2 regions of the Paenibacillus sp. FSL R10-2788 genome follow, and region 1 is predicted to be linked to the other one. Evidence: a T-box and tRNA genes for the amino acid it is inferred to sense, from the RefSeq annotation. Region 1 holds a T-box; the other holds one or more tRNA genes.
What was found. A T-box is a leader RNA that pairs with one kind of tRNA and senses whether it is charged. The one in region 1 lies ahead of leuS (leucine--tRNA ligase), so its partner is inferred to be a tRNA-Leu.
Positions count from the first base shown of each region.

Region 2: it has a tRNA-Leu gene. The T-box ahead of leuS (leucine--tRNA ligase) is inferred to sense a tRNA for this amino acid. The anticodon was not compared.

Region 1 is NZ_JBBOQA010000001.1:5,423,706-5,429,437, reverse strand. It holds gene NSQ50_RS24185 (AI-2E family transporter) at 36-1,103, shown strand; T-box leader at 1,176-1,438, shown strand; gene leuS (leucine--tRNA ligase) at 1,620-4,070, shown strand; gene comER (late competence protein ComER) at 4,132-4,983, opposite strand; gene NSQ50_RS24170 (ComEA family DNA-binding protein) at 5,171-5,732, shown strand, end outside.
Region 2 is NZ_JBBOQA010000001.1:1,284,598-1,290,329, reverse strand. It holds gene NSQ50_RS05645 (hypothetical protein) at 1-259, opposite strand, end outside; gene NSQ50_RS05640 (organic hydroperoxide resistance protein) at 450-872, opposite strand; gene NSQ50_RS05635 (glutathione peroxidase) at 1,053-1,532, shown strand; gene NSQ50_RS05630 (GyrI-like domain-containing protein) at 1,705-2,214, shown strand; tRNA gene NSQ50_RS05625 (tRNA-Leu) at 2,282-2,364, opposite strand; gene NSQ50_RS05620 (helix-turn-helix domain-containing protein) at 2,453-2,818, opposite strand; gene NSQ50_RS05615 (hypothetical protein) at 3,046-3,669, shown strand; tRNA gene NSQ50_RS05610 (tRNA-Leu) at 3,757-3,839, opposite strand; tRNA gene NSQ50_RS05605 (tRNA-Glu) at 3,846-3,917, opposite strand; gene NSQ50_RS05600 (ABC transporter substrate-binding protein) at 4,057-5,247, opposite strand; gene NSQ50_RS05595 (ABC transporter ATP-binding protein) at 5,319-5,732, opposite strand, start outside.

The sequences.
Region 1 (5,732 bases):
AGCTAGTCCAGGCTCTACCGCAGGAGGGTACTCTCATGGAACAATGGTCCCAAAGTAAATGGTTCCGCTGGATGATCGGAGTGCTGCTATCCCTGATCATTTTGTATTTTGTTTGGTTGCTTCGTCCGATGCTGCAGGGGATTTTTGTATTTTTAAAGGCAATCCTCGCTCCATTTCTGGCAGCTATGATTATTTCCTATGTGCTGAATCCCGTGGTTAGTATGCTGGCCGGACGGAAGATGCCGCGTAGCGTAGCTGTTCTACTTATATATGCAGTGTTTCTAACGGCGATTACCGTGATCGCCATCAACCTTATCCCGATGTTTATTGAGCAGCTTGAAGAATTAAATGAACATCTGCCTGAGATCACACTGCAAGCCCAGGGGCTGATGAGCCATATGAATACAAGGCTAATACCGCCTGGGGTTGAAATGGGGATGAACAACTGGTTTTTTCAACTGGAGAATCGTCTGGCCGAAGGGATTTCGCATTTTCTCGATAATATAGGGACAACGATTAACTTGCTGTTCAATGCTTTTATCGTGCCGTTTCTGGTGTTCTATATTTTGAAGGATTTTGACGTATTTGAACGGACGGTGGTCTCTTGTCTGCCCCGCGCACGCCGCAAGTCTATTGTTACTTTGTTAAAAGATATCGATGCTGCGCTCGGCAATTACATTCGCGGACAATTTCTGGTCTGCATCATTATAGGTGTGCTTGCCTATATCGGCTATGCCATCGTCGGAATGCCTTATGCCTTACTGTTCGCCAGTGTGGTGGCAGTATTTAATATTGTTCCGTATATGGGTCCTTTTCTAGGGGCTGCACCTGCCATTGTGATGGCTTCGACCGTCTCTTTTCGATTAGTTCTACTGGTTGCTGTGGTAAACACTTTATGCCAAATTGTGGAGAGCAATATTATTTCTCCACAGGTCGTAGGCAGGACGCTACATTTGCATCCGCTGCTTATTATCTTCGCATTGCTGGTAGGTGGTGAACTGGCAGGGATGATTGGACTTATCCTTGCTGTACCGTTCTTTGCAGCTGCAAAAGTCGTAATTCAACACTTTATGGCGTTTTTAATCAAACGAAAGCCCGTATAAAGGGATAATCATTGACTATTGATAACAGTTTTGTATATAATGTTGGGGAATATTACTGATGACTCAGTATATAGTTGTTCGATGATGAGGAGTATTAATTCTATACCGTTATTGCAGAGAGCCGACACTAAGGTGCGAGTCGGTTAACGGAACAGAGTGAACTCACCTCGGAGTAACGGTGCAAGTTTACAGGATATCCATAAGAGATAATGGATGTCATGAATGAACCGCCGTCGCCTCACCCCCGCTAAAGGGTGCAAAGTGAGTGGCAGAATAAAGTATATTCGCCGCTAACTAGGGTGGTACCACGGGAATTATAACCTCTCGTCCCTAGCGATAATACGCTAGGGATGGGAGGTTTTTTTGTAAATATAAGAGAGTATACGTTTTACGCAATACTTCATGTCTTATATTTCCCGCATAAACGCTTACCGTCCTTATAAGGACACCGAAGGTGTATATGCTTGGTTAAGAAATAAGAAATCTAAGAAGTAACACTCCAAGGAGGAGCAGACAATGAGCGACAATCAAACAAATAGCACACCCGCTGGTGGTTACCGGGCGCAGACTATTGAGCCGAAATGGCAAAAGTTCTGGGATGAGAACAAAAGCTTTAAGACAGGAGAAGATCCTGAAAAACCCAATTTTTATGCACTGGATATGTTTCCGTATCCTTCAGGTGCAGGACTGCACGTAGGTCATCCAGAGGGTTACACAGCGACTGATATCGTTTCTCGCTACAAGCGGATGCGCGGTTTCAATGTATTGCATCCGATGGGCTGGGATGCTTTTGGACTTCCGGCAGAGCAGTATGCGATGGATACCGGCCAGCATCCACGTGATTTTACCGATAAGAACATCGATAATTTCCGTCGTCAGATCAAATCGCTGGGTTTCTCCTACGATTGGGACCGCGAGATCAGCACGACAGATCCGGATTATTATAAATGGACACAATGGATTTTTATCCAGTTGTATAACAAAGGCCTGGCTTATGTAGCAGAAGTACCTGTTAACTGGTGTGAGGCACTGGGTACGGTACTTGCCAACGAAGAGGTTATCGATGGTAAAAGTGAGCGCGGCGGTCACCCGGTCGTGCGCAAACCGATGCGTCAATGGATTCTGAGAATTACAGAGTACGCTGAGCGTTTGCTGGAGGATCTGGAAGAACTGGATTGGTCCGAAAGCATCAAGGATATGCAGCGCAACTGGATCGGGAAATCAACAGGTGCAGAAGTGAACTTTAACATTGAAGGTCACGAGGCTAACCTGACCGTGTTTACTACACGTCCAGATACACTGTTCGGAGCAAGTTACTGCGTACTGGCACCAGAGCATGAGCTTGTTGATGTGATTACCACTGAAGCTCAGCGTGCTGCTGTGGCAGAATATCGTGAAAAAGCTTCTCGTAAGAGCGATCTGGAGCGTACGGATTTGGCAAAAGAGAAGAGCGGTGTCTTCACAGGCGCATATGCAATTAATCCTGTGAATGGTGCGAAGGCGCCAATCTGGATTGCAGATTATGTGCTTGCTGGTTACGGAACGGGAGCAATCATGGCAGTTCCGGGTCACGATACACGCGACTGGGAATTTGCTAAACAATTCGGCCTGAATATCGTGGAAGTCGTTCAAGGCGGCAACGTTGAAGAAGAGGCTTATTCCGGAGATGGTCCGCATGTCAATTCTGATTTCCTGAATGGACTCAAGAATGAAGAAGCGATTGCGAAGATGATTGCTTGGTTGGAAGAAAAGGGCGTAGGTAAAGGCAAAGTAACCTATCGTCTGCGTGACTGGCTGTTTAGCCGCCAACGCTACTGGGGAGAGCCCATTCCAATTCTGCATTTGGAAGACGGCACAATGAAGACTGTTCCAGTTGATCAGCTGCCGCTGGTACTGCCGGATGTAGATGCGATCAAACCTTCGGGTACAGGGGAATCTCCACTTGCGAATGTAACAGAGTGGGTGGAAACTATTGATCCTGAGACTGGCATGAAGGCTCGCCGCGAGACGAACACCATGCCGCAATGGGCGGGCAGCTGCTGGTATTACCTGCGTTATATTGATCCGAAAAACGATCAAGAGCTGTGCTCCCCTGAGAAGCAAAAAGCATGGCTTCCAGTAGATCTGTATATTGGTGGAGCGGAGCATGCCGTGCTTCACTTGCTCTATGCACGTTTTTGGCACAAGGTGCTTTATGATCTCGGCGTTGTTGAAACAAAAGAACCTTTCCATAAGCTGGTTAACCAAGGTATGATTCTTGGAAATAATAATGAAAAAATGAGTAAATCACGCGGAAATGTCATCAACCCGGATGAGATTGTGGAAGCTTTTGGTGCAGATACACTACGTGTGTATGAAATGTTTATGGGCCCTCTGGAAGCAACCAAACCTTGGAATGAAAAGGGTGTAGAAGGAGTTCACCGTTTCTTGTCCCGTGTATGGCGCCTGTTCGTGAGTGAAGATGGTAAGCTGAGCACCAAAATCACAGCAGACGGTGGCACTGACGAGTTCAAACGCACTTGGCACAAGACCATTAAGAAGGTCACTGATGATTTCGAGCATCTGCGTTTCAATACCTCAATTAGCCAGTTGATGATTTTTATTAACGATGCTTATAAGCAAGAAACTTTGTCCCAAGAAGCTGCTGAACACTTCGTACAAATGTTGTCACCACTGGCGCCTCACATCGCTGAAGAGCTGTGGCAGCTGCTCGGTCACGAAGGAAGTATCAGCTACGTGGCTTGGCCAACGTATGATGAAGCATGGACGGTGGATGCTGAGGTTGAAATCGTTATTCAGGTAAATGGTAAAATCGTACAACGCGCGTTGATCCCGCAGGATATGGGTCAAGAAGAGATGCAAGCTCATGCGTTGTCACTCCCGAATGTGAGTGCAGCAGTAGAAGGTAAAACCGTACGCAAGATCATTGCGGTTCCTGGCAAGCTTGTAAATATCGTAGTGGGTTAAGCGAAGAACGCAATAATGCCCGCAGCAACGGAGAACTCCGTGCTGCGGGTTTTATTGTTTTCTAACGGTCTACAGGACTTTGAATAATACCGTCATGCCCAAATAGCGCATCCAGCTTGGTGACATCCTCATCGTATTTATCATGCGTAGTCATGATGAGACGTTCGAATACGCCCTCAAGGCTAATGCGAAGATGGTTCAGTGCCTCTGCGGTAATCCCGCCACGGACAGCTACACGTTCTTGGAGCTCTTGCGGGGTGAATTCTCCTTCTGTTAGCAGCTTGCCTGTTCCAAGCAGCATTTCACCTGCAAGCCGGCTGATTAACGTCTCTTCAATCCCGGTAACTTCCACCGCAGCTTCAATCCAGCGTTCAATGAAATAGCTCAAGAACGCAGGTCCGCAGCTGGAGAAATCAGAAGCGATTCGGGTATGGGCCTCTTGAATTTCCAAAGGAACACCTATGAAAGACAACATCTGCAGCAGCACAAGCCTGTCTTCTTTATTAAGCCTGCTGCCAAATATGCACAGTGATGTCCCACTTTTGACACAGTGTGTAATGCTGGGGATGATCTTGGCTATTTTGGACGGCAAAGCGGATTCCAGATGTTGCAATTGAACGGGACTAGTAATGGATACGACGATTTGATCGCTGCGGAGATAAGGGCCGATCTCATCTGTTAAGGTTTTGAATTCCAGCGGTTTTACACATAAAAAAACAATGTCACTTCCAGTCGCTGTTTCACTATTGCTTCCGCATAAGTTTATGCCGGGATGACGATCTTCTAGCTCCAGCAGTTTATTCAGACTGCGGTTGCTGGCGAGTACATCGCACGGATTCAGGGCTCCGGAAGAAAGAAAGGCGTCAATCAGCAGGCTGCCCATGCTGCCTGTTCCGATAAATCCTACTTTCACCTGTGGTTCCTCCTTTCTAGCGTTGCTTTTTTACTAACTGACATGAATGCTCTTCGTTATATGTATGCAGGATAGACTTGGACAGATGACAGGTTTTGTATGAATTATTAAAGGAGTTTCCAGCCGCAGGAATGTATGAAGATTCACAAAAAGGCATAAGAAGAATTTTTGTGAGGAGGAAAGTGATATGAATAAAGGGAGTATCGTGCTCGGAGTGGCTGCTGCTGTAATAGGAAGTGGGCTATTCTGGGCGGCGGGAAGCAAGGGCGATTCCGGGATTGCCGGGTGGGAGACTTTGAATGTTGGTATGGAGCAAGCTGTTGGAATCGCTGAGTCTGGTGACGCTCCAGCTGCTGGGGGCAGTGAGGGAGGTCATCAGACGAAAGGAAATAAGCAACATTTAGAGAAAGATGCAGGGCAGGCTGAAGCTGCTGGGAATGTTGAAGACGGTGAGAAGGTTAAGGAGGCTGCGCAAGCAGAAGAAGCTGAACAAGCTGTCCAAACTTCGGCAGATGAAAAAGCTACGGCAGCCGCTGCGGGGGAGCGAGCAAAAGGAGCGGGCCAAACACCAACGGCAGAAGGTCAAACACCAACAGGGGCAGAAGTTCAAACGCCAAACATTGCAGGAAAGCAAACGTCGGCAGGGGATAAAGCTGTTGCGGCTAAGGAGGCGACTGAGCTTTCCGCATCAGCAGCTTCACAGGAAGGTAAAGTAAATGTGAATACTGCGGGTGTTAAGGAGCTGATGG
Region 2 (5,732 bases), 4.1 Mb from region 1:
CAATCCATTGATCCCCGATCATTTGCCCTTCGAAATCAGCAGTGAATGCCTCCATGCATTTGCAGATGAAATCTTTGCGGCAAATTGGACATGGAGTTTTAAGCAGGCGGCTGATGTTCGTCATTTTCCATTCCGGAAACCGATGATAAAACGCGCGGCACTCCGTTCCATCAGCAAGCTTGATAATGAACTCGTACAATCCTTCCTTATCGTTGCTGCTGGCTTTGGTCACATTCGTAATATTCGGTCTGTAAGACATCTTCATCACCCATTATTTAAATTTTTGGTTGTAAATTGCACACGCAGGCACATTCTCAGATACTTAGACATATTAAAGAATTTTAAGGGTGATGTCAACCAAAGACGCCTAACACGGCAGCTATTTATTACTCTTTTATGATTTACGTCTCTATTTAGCCATTATTTCCATAAAATATATACAGATACATTTAATCAACAATCTTTAATTCAACCTCGATATTACCTCTGGTTGCTTTGGAGTAAGGACAGAATTCGTGAGCCTTCTTCGCCAGTTCCTCTGCTTTGTCATGCTCAATCCCTGGCAGCTTCACATCCATTCTCACAGCTAGTCTAAAGCCTCCATCACTGTCATCCTTCCCAATGGACACATTACAAGTTACCTCCACGTCATGGAGTTTCACGCCCTCTTTACGAGCGATATTCGCGAGTGCACTCTCGTAACACGCTCCATAACCAGCCGAGAATAATTGCTCTGGATTGGTACCAGAACCTCCCGGTCCTCCAAGCTCTTTAGGCATGCTTAGATTATGCTTTAACACGCCATCCGAGGATTCAATGGAGCCTTCACGACCGCCATGGACTGTTGTAGTTGCTGTGTATAATGCTTTCATGAGTCATCTTCTCCTTCATCAAGCTGTATTGGTCATGCTCATACTTTATACTTTAAACAACAGGTATGATTTGAAACGAAGATGAGGAATGATTCATAATACTTTCTTATTTGGCTCCAGACCATAAATAGTGTACAATTAAATTGTTAAAAACTTAAATTAACTATGGAGGTGTCATCCATGAGTATTTATGATTTTGAGGTCAACACTCTTAAGGGTGAAGAGGAATCATTGTCAAAGTACAAAGGTAAAGTACTCCTGGTTGTGAATACTGCCAGCAAATGTGGATTTACTCCCCAGTATAAAGGTCTTCAGGAAGTGTACGAGAAGTTTAAGGACCGCGGGTTCGAAGTATTAGGATTTCCAAGCAATCAATTTGCTGGACAAGAGCCTGGCGAAAGTGATGAAATTGCGGAATACTGCGAGATTAATTATGGGGTAACCTTTCCTATGTTCGAGAAGATTGATGTAAAAGGTGATGAAGCACATCCATTATTCAAATACTTATCTAAGGAAGCCCCTGGTGTCTTAGGCTCAAAAAACGTGAAATGGAACTTTACGAAGTTTCTAGTTGACCAAGATGGCCGTGTTCTAAAACGGTTTGCTCCTAAAACCACTCCACAGCAGATCGAATCCGATATTTCCAAGCTTTTAAAATAATTCTTTAGTAAAAGGATACTCACCACATCACACAGCCCCCCCCTGTTGTTATGCGGTAAAGTATCCTTTTCAACTTGAAAGAACGTCATAATATCGCTATATATCAGCACCCTTTAATCTCTTGGAATATTTTATAATATTGTTGGAATATTTTTTCTGGGAGGGATAATCGGTGACTGTTCAACTGCTTGATATACCCGAACTAAATGTTATTGGCTGGGCAAATGTAAACTCATCCGGGGAGCCATACGCGAATCTTTGGGAATATGTTTTTGGCGAGCTGGATATTGATGCAAAATTTGATGCTATACCCACAAAAGTTCAAAGCAGCGGTTGTTATCTCGGTCTATTTCAGAATCGTACGTCCGTGCCTAAATTGTGGGAGCATACCGCATGGGATACTGATTTTTTCCTTGGTGTTGAAGTCGAGCAGTTAGATTGTATCCCTGAAGGCCTTGTTCATAAGAAAATTTCTGCGTCTACCTATGCTATATTTACTGCAAACGGTTTCCCTCAGTTGGCTTTTCAACACACCTGGAATTATATACATAATGAATGGCTGCCGGATTCCGGTTATAAGTTCAACCCTGATGGAGTCTTTTACATCCAATACACGGAAAAGTCCGGTCCGGATGATGAAGGATTCGAAGCCAATCTATGCGTGCCGCTTGTAAAGAAGTAGGTTATGTGATTGAGGAATGTACAAAAAAAGAAGCCTTGCATCGCAAGGCCTCTTTCTTCATTCTGTATGCGGTAGAGAGGACTCGAACCTCCACGGGTATACACCCACTACCCCCTCAAGATAGCGTGTCTGCCATTCCACCACTACCGCGCGGTGTGTTAAACATAGAACATAAATTTGTTTGAGGTCAACATTCATTATTATAAATGTACTTTTCTCAAAAGTAAAGATGCAGATTTTAAGATTCTTCGTCGACCATTTTCTGTTTACGATATTCAGCAAAAGCTATATATTCCTTGATAAAATTCTTTTCTGCTGGAAGTAATTCATCTACTCGGCTTTCCGATAGCTGAACATCACTCAAATCATAGTCTACGCCGCTCTCTCGTACAGTATCCGGTGTATCTTTGCCGAGAATAAGCCAGTCCAGACTAACATGAAAAAAATCACCGATCTCAATCAGCTTATGTGTTCCTGGAGTAGTCTTCCCCCGCTTCCAATCTCCCATATTACCTGTGCTGATATTTAACTGCTCACAGAATGATTTTTTGGTCAAACCTTTCTGCTTAATCAGGTATTCTATACGTTCGTATATGGTCTGCATCGGTGAATCGCCCTCCATCTAAAAATAAATTACTTATTTACGTAATTTCCTATTGCAAAATAACGTAAAAAAGTATATAATTAGTATTGTTATGTATTATCCGATTATATCATATGGCTGGAGTGACGATAAGAGGCGACTCAGGTGACAAGTATCTGTTAGAATACCGTCTGGCCCCCTTTGTTAACTTATCATCCTGAATGATCTCTAGGAGGGAGCGGTGACTTTTGTCAAAATGCTTATCATCTTCCATTATCCATTCACTTGAAGCTTTACCGCACAATGCGGTGGTGATCAACAGTCATGGGATTATCCAGTTCACCAACAGTAGGTGGAAGGCCTTTAGTCATGAATATGGTCTTTCTACTAATAAGAAATGGATTGGTGCGTATTACTCAGAGCTCATGCAAGATGTGATTATCGATCCCGATCAATGGGCCAAGCTTTATGAATCAGTGAAATATATACTCCGCAGAGAGCATCAGGTTTATACTTCCGAATTCTCCATACAAACCGCTAATAAAGGGAAACGAATCTTCCGTTTGGAGATCTATCCATTTCTCTCAGATCCGCACCCAGAAGCCACTTTTATAATTTCACTATATGATGTGGGCCCCTATAAAGAAGAACCTCTTCATCCGGAGATCATAAACCTCCGTTCAACCTTACCATCATCTTTTGAGCTAATCCCAATCTGTGCTTCCTGTAAATGTATTCGTAATCCCAAGGATGAATGGATCACCATTGAACATTTCTTAAAGCATCAGCTTTCTTTGCAATTCACCCATGATATCTGCCCAGACTGCATAAGACAGCTCTATCCCCAGTATGCTGGGGCTTTTAAGAGATGACCTGAGGCCACTGAATTTCACTTCTGATCTTATAAAAAAAAGTAAGAAATCCTCTGCGAACAAAGGGTTTCTTACTTTTTATTTGTATGCGGTAGAGAGGACTCGAACCTCCACGGGTATACACCCACTACCCCCTCAAGATAGCGTGTCTGCCATTCCACCACTACCGCATAATATGACCCGTATGGGATTCGAACCCATGTTACCTCCGTGAAAGGGAGGTGTCTTAACCCCTTGACCAACGGGCCATGCTTTACAAGTTATTTTCTTGTCACAACAAAAATGAGTATATCAAACCATAAGAATTTTGACAAGCCTTTTTTCAAAAAAAAGTTTAAACTAAAAGAAACGCGCACCAATAAAGGTACGCGCCTCTAATCACAACGCTTATGGATTTACTTTTGCCTCAAAGGTTTGTACTCCATCTACAAATTTTAGCACCACAGCTGCTTTTACCGGGTCATGCGTTTCATTCATTGTGATTTTACCCGTGGCCAGTAGTAAATCCTTCGTCCCCGCCAGTGCAGCCTTCAGCTTCTCAGGTTCTGTGGAGTCTGCACGTGTAATCGCGTCTGCCACTAGTTTCACAGCATCATATCCAAGCGCAGCCATCCCATCTGGAACAAGATCACCGTTAGCAGCCTTGAAGGCATCTACGAACGATTTTACTTCTGGCGAGCTATCTTCAGGTGAATAGTGATTGGACATAAACGTATTGTTTAGGGCATCCGCTCCGGCAATCTCAGCCAGTTGAGGTGAATCCCAGCCATCCCCGCCCATAAACGGAACGGTGATCCCCATTTCGCGAGCTTGCTTTACGATTTTGCCGACCTCCTCATAATAGCCTGGAAGATAAATAACATCGGGATTAGCTTCTTTAATACGTGTTAATACAGCTTTAAAATCAGAATCTTTTTGTTGATAGGATTCTTCGCTTAAGATAGAGCCACCGTTCTTAGTAAACGTTGCTTTAAAGAAGGTCTGCAGCCCTTTGGAATAATCGCTTGAAGCATCCGTATAAATAACAGCCGTCTTCGCTTTAAGTGTATCCTTAGCAAAGTTAGCCATTACTTCACCTTGGAAAGGATCAATAAAAGAGGCCCGGAATACCCATTCGTTCAAATCTCCAGTACGTTCATCAACTGTCACTTTGGGATTGGTGGCTGAGGAGCTAACCAGCGGGATGCCTTTTTCTTGAGCAACGGGAACAATCCCGAGTGTATTCGTAGATGTAGTTGCACCGATAATAGCTACAACTTTATGGGTAGTAATCAGCTTTTGCGCTGCGCGTGTCGCCTCTTCCGACTTGGAGGCATTATCCGCTTCAATCAGTTCAAGTTTTTTGCCTAGTATTCCACCTGCGTCATTAATTTCTTTTACCGCCAGCTTTGCCCCTTTGAGTGCAGAATCACCGAAGGAAGCCTGGCCGCCTGTAAGCTCAAGGTCTGCTCCAATCTTGATGGTCCCTCCGCCAGCATTCCCACCTTCAGCAGTAGTGTTGTCTGTCTTGTTCCCACAGCCTGCCAGCAATCCACCAGCCAGTAACGCAATCAGCAATATGGCCCCGATTTTCTTCATCCTCTTCCAGCCTCCCAAAATAAATAATTTATAGGTTCTTTCTGTGATGCTGTTATGAACTAGCCGATGAATTAATGTCCCAGATAAGCCATTCTGATCTCTTCCGAATCTGCCAATTCCTTGGCATCTCCCTCAAGCACCACTCTGCCCGTCTCAAGAACGTAAGCCCGATGAGCAATTTTAAGCGCCTGATGGGCATTTTGTTCTACAAGAAGCACTGTTGTTCCAGAGGCATTTACTTCCTGGATGATTCGAAAAATATCCTGAACGAGTAATGGAGCAAGCCCCATCGAGGGTTCATCTAATAATAAAAGCTTGGGATGCCCCATCATCGCACGCCCCATAGCAAGCATCTGCTGCTCCCCGCCGGATAATGTGCCGGCAAGCTGTTTTTTTCTTTCTAAAAGACGCGGGAAGGTGGAGTAGACCTTGGCAAAATCAGCAGCTAAGCTGCCCGAATCTTGTAAAAAAGCTCCTAGCTCCAG